2 regions of the Brevibacillus sp. HB2.2 genome follow, and region 2 is predicted to be linked to the other one. Evidence: riboswitches for the same ligand, from Rfam matches in the RefSeq annotation. Region 2 holds a riboswitch; the other holds the start of a gene.
What was found. A riboswitch is a leader RNA that binds a small molecule or an ion and turns the genes downstream of it on or off. The one in region 2 is predicted to bind FMN.

Region 1: linked by a shared signal. The riboswitch ahead of HP401_RS26975 (ECF transporter S component) and the one ahead of ribD (bifunctional diaminohydroxyphosphoribosylaminopyrimidine deaminase/5-amino-6-(5-phosphoribosylamino)uracil reductase RibD) in region 2 are both predicted to bind FMN.

The regions. Positions count from the first base shown of each region.
Region 1 covers NZ_JABSUV010000054.1:26,472-31,299, reverse strand. The annotation lists gene HP401_RS26985 (HAD family hydrolase) at 1-432, shown strand, start outside; gene proS (proline--tRNA ligase) at 485-1,951, opposite strand; gene HP401_RS26975 (ECF transporter S component) at 2,265-2,876, opposite strand; FMN riboswitch at 3,110-3,265, opposite strand; gene HP401_RS26970 (ABC transporter permease) at 3,679-4,476, opposite strand; gene HP401_RS26965 (ABC transporter permease) at 4,480-4,828, opposite strand, start outside.
Region 2 covers NZ_JABSUV010000010.1:53,602-58,429, forward strand. The annotation lists gene HP401_RS09365 (bifunctional 3,4-dihydroxy-2-butanone-4-phosphate synthase/GTP cyclohydrolase II) at 1-385, opposite strand, end outside; gene HP401_RS09370 (riboflavin synthase) at 402-1,058, opposite strand; gene ribD (bifunctional diaminohydroxyphosphoribosylaminopyrimidine deaminase/5-amino-6-(5-phosphoribosylamino)uracil reductase RibD) at 1,078-2,184, opposite strand; FMN riboswitch at 2,316-2,460, opposite strand; FMN riboswitch at 2,574-2,722, opposite strand; gene HP401_RS09380 (HAD family hydrolase) at 2,790-3,458, opposite strand; gene HP401_RS09385 (c-type cytochrome) at 3,613-4,545, opposite strand; gene HP401_RS09390 (sigma-54-dependent transcriptional regulator) at 4,705-4,828, opposite strand, start outside.

The sequences.
Region 1 (4,828 bases), on a different contig from region 2:
CGTGTATACACAGATGAACACTCTCGTATACAAAACCCGGAAAATATCCGAAACATGCTCGATGAACTACACACAGCCGGTATCCAAATGGGGATCGTGACAGGAAAAGGCCGCAAAAGCGCTGATATCTCCCTCCGAGAATGGGGATTAGACAAGTATTTTTCCGTCGTAATCACAGGGGATGAGGTCACTAATCCGAAGCCACACCCAGAGGGGATTTTTACCGCTATGAAACAACTAGGCGCTACACCGGAGGACACCATTTTTGTAGGTGACAGTGATGCCGATGTGTTGGCTGGTCGTGCCGCTGGTTTGCAAACAGTCGGTGTGGATTGGCTTTTGGTTACACAAAAGTCGGGAAAATTCGCTCCCGAGCCTGACTACCACTTTACGGATGTTCGAGCTTTTACTGATTGGATACTCGGACGCTAGATGAAAAAAGGGTGTGCCCTGCCGCCAAAGCGTGGACACACCCTTTGTTTGATTAATACGCCCTACCGAACCAGACACTATGCTGTGACTCTTTGCCGCAGCAAATGCAGGATTTCTTTTGTACAGGAGGCTCAAACGGGATGTTGCGGGAGGTGAACTTCGTTTCTTCCTTGATCTTCGATTCACATGCATCATCCCCACACCAGCCAGCTAATACCCATCCACTCGTTTTGTTTCCGCTCTCGTTTTTGGCAATATGAGCGGATAGCTGCTCCAGTGTATCGATCCCCAAATGGGAGTTCTCATCCCGAAAGGCTAGCGCTTTTTGGAACATATTTTGCTGAATCTCTTCCAACAGTTGAACAACCGTTTGCGCGATACCTTCAAGCGAAACCGTCACCTTCTCTCCTGTATCTCGTCGAGCCAAAATTACTTGACCATTTTCCACGTCACGCGGGCCGAGCTCCAGACGCAGAGGAACCCCACGCATTTCCCACTCATTGAACTTCCAGCCTGGCGTTTCTTCGCGAAGATCAGCACGGACACGCACACCTGCAGCCTTAATCTCGTCAAAGAGTGGATCAAACGCCTCCATGACCTTCTCGCGCAGCTTCATCGGACCGACTGGGATCATAATCACTTGTGTCGGAGCCATGCGAGGTGGCAACACGAGACCACGGTCATCGCCATGCACCATGATCATCGAACCAATCAGTCGCGTAGAGGTTCCCCATGATGTGGTGTGAACGTACTTGAATTGATTGTCACGATCCAAAAACTTGATTTCAAAGCCGCGCGCGAATTTATCGCCCAAATAGTGCGAGGTGCCCGCTTGCACTGCTTTGCCATCCTTCATCATCGCTTCAATGGAATACGTGTCGACAGCACCAGCAAAGCGTTCACTTGGTGTTTTTTGTCCCTTCCAAACCGGAATGGCTAGCTCCTGCTCGACGACCTCTCGGTAAATCTCTAGCATTTGCATCGTTTCCTGACGAGCTTCTTCCTCTGTCGCATGTGCCGTGTGACCTTCCTGCCAAAGAAATTCTGATGTCCGCAAGAACGGCATCGTCCGCTTCTCCCAGCGAAACACGTTTGCCCACTGGTTGATTAATACAGGCAGGTCACGATAGCTCTGAATCCATTGGCTATACATATGTCCGATGATCGTCTCGGAGGTTGGACGTAGCGCGAGCTTTTCCTCTAGCGGCTCACCCCCGGCCTCTGTTACCCAAGGCAGCTCGGGATTAAAGCCCTCGATATGCTCTTTTTCTTTTTGAAAGAAAGACTCGGGGATTAGCATCGGGAAATAGGCATTGCGATGCCCTGTCTCCTTGAAGCGCTTATTCATCACCTCTTGAATTCGCTCCCATAGCTCGAAGCCATCCGGCTTGAACACGATGCAGCCGCGTACTGGTGTGTAGTCCATCAAATCCGCCTTTTTGATGGCATCAATGTACCAACGCGAAAAATCCTCCGATTGCGGTGTAATTTCTTTTACAAACGCTTTGTCCTCTTTCATCCGTCTACGCTCCTTTTTGTTCTTACGTAAAATGCAAAAAATCCCCCATCCCAAAAAGGGACGGAGGATTAACTTCCGCGGTACCACCCTGATTGACTACAGCAGACGCCATAGCCCTCTCAATAACCCGATAACGGTGGGCATCCGGCTCAGTTCTTCACCAGCGGCTTCAGGATGGGGTGCAGTTATCCTTTACGTATCAGCCTTCCAGACTAGGGCCGACTCTCTGTCACGTGGGTATAGCTGCGGGTCCTTTCATAGCCTTTTATGACTTTCTATTAAGTAAACATATTAGCGAGTCATGTCGTGGTTGTCAATTGTTGGTTCGCGCAGCGATTCTGGAGCCGAGCTTCACGTAGATCGGATATGCAACCACTGAAATCATAACACCTTTGAAAAGATTGAATGGTACGATTCCGTACAGAACCAATGACCAGATACTTGTCGCATTGAACATGGACAAGAGCTGTTCAATCGGCATTTGATAAAGCACAGCGTACGCAGGCAACAGCACATAAGCATTCGCTACAGCCATGACTATCGTCATCAAAATCGTTCCTAGAGCCAGACCAGTCAGGAAGCCTTTTTTGCCTTGGCCGAGACGCTGCATGTAGACAGCCGCAAAAATAAAGCTTGATCCTGCTACGACATTTGCGAGCTCACCGATCAACAGACCGTCTGTATTTTTGAAGAGCATATGCAGTGTATTTTTCAGTACCTCGATAATAACGCCAGCTACAGGTCCGTACATGAGCCCCCCGATCAATGCCGGGAGTGTACTGAAGTCGAGCTTCAAAAAGCTTGGCATCAGCGGAACAGGAACCTCGAGATACTGCAGAATAAATGCAACCGCCGCCAGCATGGGAATCGTCACCAGCTTTTGGGTTGCACGTGTGCGCGAAGAATGCAGCGCTGTTTCTTTCATGTTTACCATCTCCTCATTGTTCTACTCCTTCTTGAGGAATGGCAACAGTCGTTGTAAGCTCACACGTCTTGTTACACAAACAGAATAAACCCTGTGGCTAAAAGTTCCACAGGGCATTTGCAAGCGTATGACAAACCATGCGCAAATAAAAGGTACAAGAAACAAGAGGGCTGGCCTCTACGTTCTCATCCCGTTTGCACAGGCAAACAAGCACGTGTGATAAACGTACTGTCGTCATCCTTCTCCCATCCAGACTGTACTGTCGGCTCTGGAATCACACCAGATCCTGCACTCCGTCGCTACCTATCAGCTCGGGAGGCTCGCGGGCTTAACATGCATAAAGCATGATCACCGCCGGTCGGGAATTTCACCCTGCCCCGAAGGAATGTGTAGTTGTATACAGCATATTATACTGCTGTTTTTTGATTTGACAATAGAGGAAACTGCCAGCTCGACACTTCTTGTTTATTTTTCCGATGAGTTTAATGCGAATAAGGCTCATCCCCATTTAAAAGGGGGTGAGGCCTGTGGTAACGAACGAAACACTCGGACTGCTTTTCAGTTTGGGTTGTTCCTGGTCGCTTTAATCGGCTTGGTTGTTACCTTGACCAAAAAGAAATAGACCGCCCTTGAGTTCACCAGCTCTGCGGTCTATTTCACACCAAGAATTGAGCCGCCCCCTATGCGGGAAGCGCCTATTGTATCGATCGTTCCGGTTGCAGCCGGGACGGTCGTTTTTTACTTTATGCTTCTATATCTCGTTACATCTAATATTGCAACATCGATTTCGGATTATAAATCATCAAGAACCAGCTCCCCGATATTTCGTAACACCCCAGTTCCAAACAAGAAGCCCAATCCCGAAGAAAATAACAGCAACTACCGGCGTCATTGCCGCATACGTGTACCAGACTTCCTTGCGTAAAAAGTAAGCCGCTGGATAAACACCCACGAAGGCAAACGGCAGCACGTAGGTGAGCACAAAGCGAATAGCCTTGTTGTACACATCTACCGGATAGCGCCCATATTGCTGGATGTTGTAAATCATCGGGGCAATCCCTGTTCGCGAGTCGGAAAAGAAGCTAACCGCAGCAATCGCGGTATACACGCCACCGTAAATCAGTGCCCCACTGATCGAGAGCCCGATAAAGATGAACACGTCGTACCAGTAAAACGACAAATCGAGTTGAACGGCAGCATACCCCATGATGATGATTCCGGTTATGACGCCAAAAATGCGGTCAGGCGCAATCGACTCGAGGCACACCTGCGCCAGATTGTGAATCGGTCTCGTCAGGATGCGATCCATCTCGCCACGGATGATATACCGTTCATTGAAGTCCCAAAAACCGAAGAACATCGAGAACAATGCGTATGGAACCAAAAAGAAACCATAGATAAAGATAATCTCGTCACGCGTCCAATCCCCCATCAGCGGAACATGAGTGAACACAACAACAATAAAGACGAGATTGATCAACTCAGAAACCAGATTGGACACAAAATCTCCGAGAAAATCCGTTCGATAGGCAAGTCTCGTCTTGAAATACTGGCTTAGGTAGTCGGCAAAAATACTAAAAATATGTCTCATGTTTTGCATGCTCTACCCTCCTTGCACAACCAGCTTGTTGCGGGCAAGACGCCACATCACCAAGATGGGGACCAGTATGACAAACATCCAGATGAACTGAAAACCGATCAATTCCCAAGAGCGTTCCGTTGAAATCGCACCTGTGAAGATCAGGCTCGGATAGTAGTTGACCGCCTGGAATGGAAGATAGCCCATTACCGTTTGCGCCCAACCGGGGAAAAAGCTGATCGGCAGCACGAGACCAGACATCAGATCCACTACGACCCGCTTGGCGCGCATCATGCCATCGTTTCGGAACAGGAAGAAAGTCAACAAGCCTGTCACCAAATTGATTTGTGTATTGATCAAAAACGCACACATC
Region 2 (4,828 bases):
TTAACGGAAAAATATGTCCCGGTCTGCGGAAATCGTCTGCGACCTTCTGCTCGTCAAGCATCGCCAAGACCGTCTGAGAGCGCTCATGAGCAGATATCCCTGTATGTGTACTCCCTTCGTCGATAGACACGGTAAAAGCCGTTCCTTGCTTGTCTGTATTGGCATTCACCATCGGAGCCAGCTGCAAGCGAGTCGCGTGCTCTTCTGTCACTGGTACGCAAACGAGTCCCCTGCCATGTGTGATCATGAAGTTGATCATTTCAGGCGTAGCCGCTTCGGCCATGCAGACAAAATCTCCTTCGTTTTCCCGATCCTCATCGTCTACCACGATGACCGCCTTGCCCTGACGCAAATCTTCCAATGCTTCTTCTATGCTGTGAAACATGCTTTCTCCCTCCTATTCACGCGAAGCCGTTTTCCTGTAAAAAGTCTAGACTGAGCCCGCCAGATTTTTCTGTAGTGCCATGGTTTTGATAACCTAACAAACGCTCCACATATTTGCCGATGACATCCGTTTCGAGATTCACCAAGTCCCCAGGGCGTCTGTCTGCAAGACTCGTATTCGCCAGCGTATGTGGAATGATCGAAACGGTAAAACCGCTATCGTTTACGTCCACCACAGTGAGACTGATGCCATCGATGCAAATCGATCCACGGGCAATAACGTACTTCAACAGCTGCGGTTTGGCCTCGATCCGAAACACGACAGCATTCGCATTCACCTCTCGTGAAGCAACCATTCCGGTCCCGTCTACATGTCCGGAGACGATATGCCCCCCGAATCGGTCCCCCAGCCGCATCGCTCTCTCCAAATTCACTCGCTGCCCACTGCGTAATTGGCGCAAGCTCGTCTTGTTCATCGTCTCTGGCATCACATCGACGCTAAACTGGCGATTGGTATAAGAAGTAACGGTAAGACAAATACCATTGACCGAGATGCTGTCACCGAGTTTCACCCCTTCGAGTACCTGGTGTGCGCGGATGACCAGTCGACTCGCCTGCTCGTTCCCTTGAATCGATTCCAACACGCCCACTTCTTCGACTAGTCCTGTGAACATGCTCTCTCCTCCTCACTCGCTACGTCTGATCCTCCCATTGTGGGTACCCGCTGATCTGTACATCGCTTTTCCCGATCGGCGTGATCGTGACATTTGCCAGCTGTACCGCTTCTCCCATCGTCGCAAAGCCTTGACCTCCGAATGGCGAAGGTGCACTGCTTCCCCCGATCAGCTTTAGCGCGATATGGCTCACGACCTTTTGAATCGCTCTCGCCTGCAAAAAGGAGCCATTGACCTCCTGCCCACCTTCCACAAGCAGCGAGGTAATTCCCATCTCTCCCAACGTATCCAGCACCTTTTCCACGCGAATTGGCCCTGCCGTTGTGATGACCTTTACTCCTCTTGCCACAAGTAGCTCCTGCTTCTCCTTTGGGGCTGTATCTGTCGCAAAGATCCATGTCTTCGCATCTGCATTCTGGACCACACGGGCATCCAGCGGCGTCCGTAAATGGCTGTCCAAAATCACGCGAACTGGCTGGCTTCCAAAACGCTGCTCTTCCTGGCGCGCCGTCAACAGTGGGTCATCCGCGAGAATCGTCCCTACCCCAACGAGGATCGCATCGTGCTGCCTGCGCAATTCATGCACCTCTGCCCGAGCCTCTGCACCAGTAATCCATCGACTGTGTCCCGTGAACGAAGCGATTTTCCCATCCAATGTACTGGCCGTCTTTACCGTCACAAATGGACGCCTTGTTTGGATGTAATGGAAAAAGACTTCATTGAGCGCCTTCGCTTCCTCTTCTCTCACGCCCACCGCTACTTCCACTCCTGCTGCCCGCAGCATCTCCATTCCTCTTCCCGCCACCAATGGATTCGGATCGAGCGTCGCTACAACGACACGACGTACAGCAGCTGCAATCAACGCCTCTGCACACGGCGGTGTCTTCCCATAGTGACTGCAAGGCTCCAAGGTCACGTACACGGTCGCACCTTGCGCTTTTTCCCCGGCCATCCGCAGTGCGTGCACCTCAGCATGGGGCTCTCCTGCTCGCAGATGCGCTCCCATTCCGACGATGGTTCCATCTTTCATAATCACAGCTCCGACCATGGGATTCGGACTGGTTTGACCTCGTGCCGATCGTGCCAATTCCAGCGCCAGATCCATGTACTTGCTGTCCTGTTCCATACCGCACTCCTTTCTGTTCCATCATTCCAGCCAAACAACACAAAAAGCCCTTGAAACCTCAAAGCGTTTCAGGGCATAAGGAAAGAAGCCTTACCTCATCCGTTTTCCAAAAAAACAAATGAAGAAAGCAAAAAAATCTTCTTCCATCCGGACTGTACCGTCGGCTCTGGACTTTCACCAGATCAGTCGCTGCAAGTGTGGTCAGCGAGTCGCGGGCTCAGACGTACATACGCCATTACCGCCGGTCAGGAATTTCACCTTGCCCTGAAGATTGTCGCTATGAAGTTTTATGAAAAATAAAAACGCCCATGAATATTATGCTCAGGGCGTTCAGAAAGAAGCCTTGCTTCTACCGTTTTTTGAAAAAAAACAGCGAAACAGGCCGTTCCAAATACCTTCTCCCATCCGGACTGTACCGTCGGCCTTGGATTTGCACCAAGTCAGTCGCTATCAACTGCTTACGATAGCGAGTCGCGGGCTCAGACGTGCGTTCGTCATTACCGCCGGTCGGGAATTGCACCCTACCCTGAAGGCTGGTATTCAGTTAGGCAAAGTATAGCATACTTTTCGCGATAGTCTGTAATCATTTATGGGAGAAGTGCACTTTACCCTTGCTCGCACATTTCGAGGACCGTCAGTAGTTCTTTTAAGTCTCTAATGTATGCCCTTGGCACAACACCATTTCGCTCCATGTCCTGCTCGTTCCCTTGATAGGCAATAAAAGCAACTTGTCCGTCGCACGCCGCCTTACCATCGATCCACGAATCCCCGATCATCGTCCAAGCTGAAACAGGCCAATCCGGCTTGCGGCTGCGAATATAGTGAATGCCCGATGGAGATGGCTTCAAGGTCGTCATCTGCTCGCGGGCGACGATTTCGTCAAAGTAGGAGGCGATCCCCGTCTCGTTCAAAGCCTCCTCCGCAGCGGCATAAGCGTTGTTGGTCAGAATATATAGCTGATAGCGGTTCTTCAATTCTTCTAACACTTCTACCGCGTGCTGCTCCAGCACAGCGCCATGCATCCCTTCCTTCTCGATCGCGGTTACCGCATCCCACATCGCTTGCTCCAGCTCTCTCGTCATTTGCTCTGCTTTTCGCCCGATCTCAATGAGCTGTGATGCCGTATGCTTTTCCCACTCAAGCGTGGGAGAAACGATCCCATTGTCCACCCATAGCTGAAAGATGGCCCGCTTCATCTCTGCGAAGTTGATCCTGGATTGCAATAAGGTATTGTCCATATCGAAAATAATGCCTTTTTGAAAGATTTTACTCATTTTGGGTCTCCTTTTTTGATAATACGCCATGCTGGTTCAAGAATGACGGAATAATCTGGTGGCTGCTCCTCCCATTTTATCAAAAAGAGGACTACCCCTCCGTCATTTTATAACTTTTGGGACAGTCCCCTTTCTGGGGTTCGGTATTGAGTTCCTATTGCTTCTTCTTGGCGCTGTCTACTTCATACGGTACATCCTTTGGAACGCCTCCAGCTGGCCAGTCTTGTGCCTTTTTGACAAAGTCCGGACGCGGCTTGGACAAAATATAGGCAGCTAGGTCCGCTGCTTCTTGATCGGTTAACGAGCCTTGCTTAATACCGCCCATTTCCCCTAGAGGCATATTGCGCTGAATGTAGCCAGCAGCTTTGGAAATACGGGCCATACCTGCACCAATATTGAAGGAGTTATCCCCCCATAGGGCTGGTCCAGAGTTTGGTCCTGTACCTGAACCATCAGCTGCGTGGCATTGTAAACACGATTTTTGAAAGAGGGCTTCTCCATTTGCCACATTCGGTTGAGGTACGCTCTTCATATCATTTTTCTCTATCCACGGGCGCTCTTTAATGCCTACTGGTACATCTGTTGAGATATACGACAGATAGGCTACCATCGCTCTCATTTCATCGCTGTTATAAGGCAATGGCTTTCCGTTCATGCTTCGTTGAAAACAACCATTGATGCGATCTTCAATGGTAACCACTTTGCCAGACCTTGGAATGTACTGGGGATAGACTGCGGTGACACCCGTTAAAGGGGAGGTCGCATCCATTCCGGCATTACCGTGACAGCTAGAGCAGGAGAGCTTATTCCCTGTGTATTCAGGGATCACTGTGCTCGTTTCATTCATTAACTTATGTCCATACTTAATCGATTCTCCCAATGGCCCTTCTGGCACCTTGTCCATACTAGGCGGGGTGTAGGAATCTAGATTGATTGCTCCCGATGCCCCACTCGCTGTTTTATCTTTGGCCTCACTCGCTGTTGAGGTGGGTTGGGCGGTCTGCTGTGTAGCGCAGCCAGCAAAGACCAGCATCGCCACTACAACCATGGACAGCTTCTTCCAGCCTGTCTTCTCTTTTTTGATCATAGGTCTCACTCCTCCATGTTGATCGTGTATTCACTAGGGTAAGAGTAGCAAGAGGCGTGCCAAGCCATAAAAGCAGGAAAACGAACGACTTGGCGCTTCCAAAGAGCAAGAAAAAGAAAAGACCATGCCAAAATGTCATGGTCAGTCCGCGACAAAATGTCACGGTCGCAGCTCATACTCTTCGATTTTTCGATACAGATTACGTACGCTGATCCCCAGCTTCTCAGCTGTCTTGGTCTTGTTCCATTGGGAAACGTCCAGCACATGCTTGATATGTTCTCGC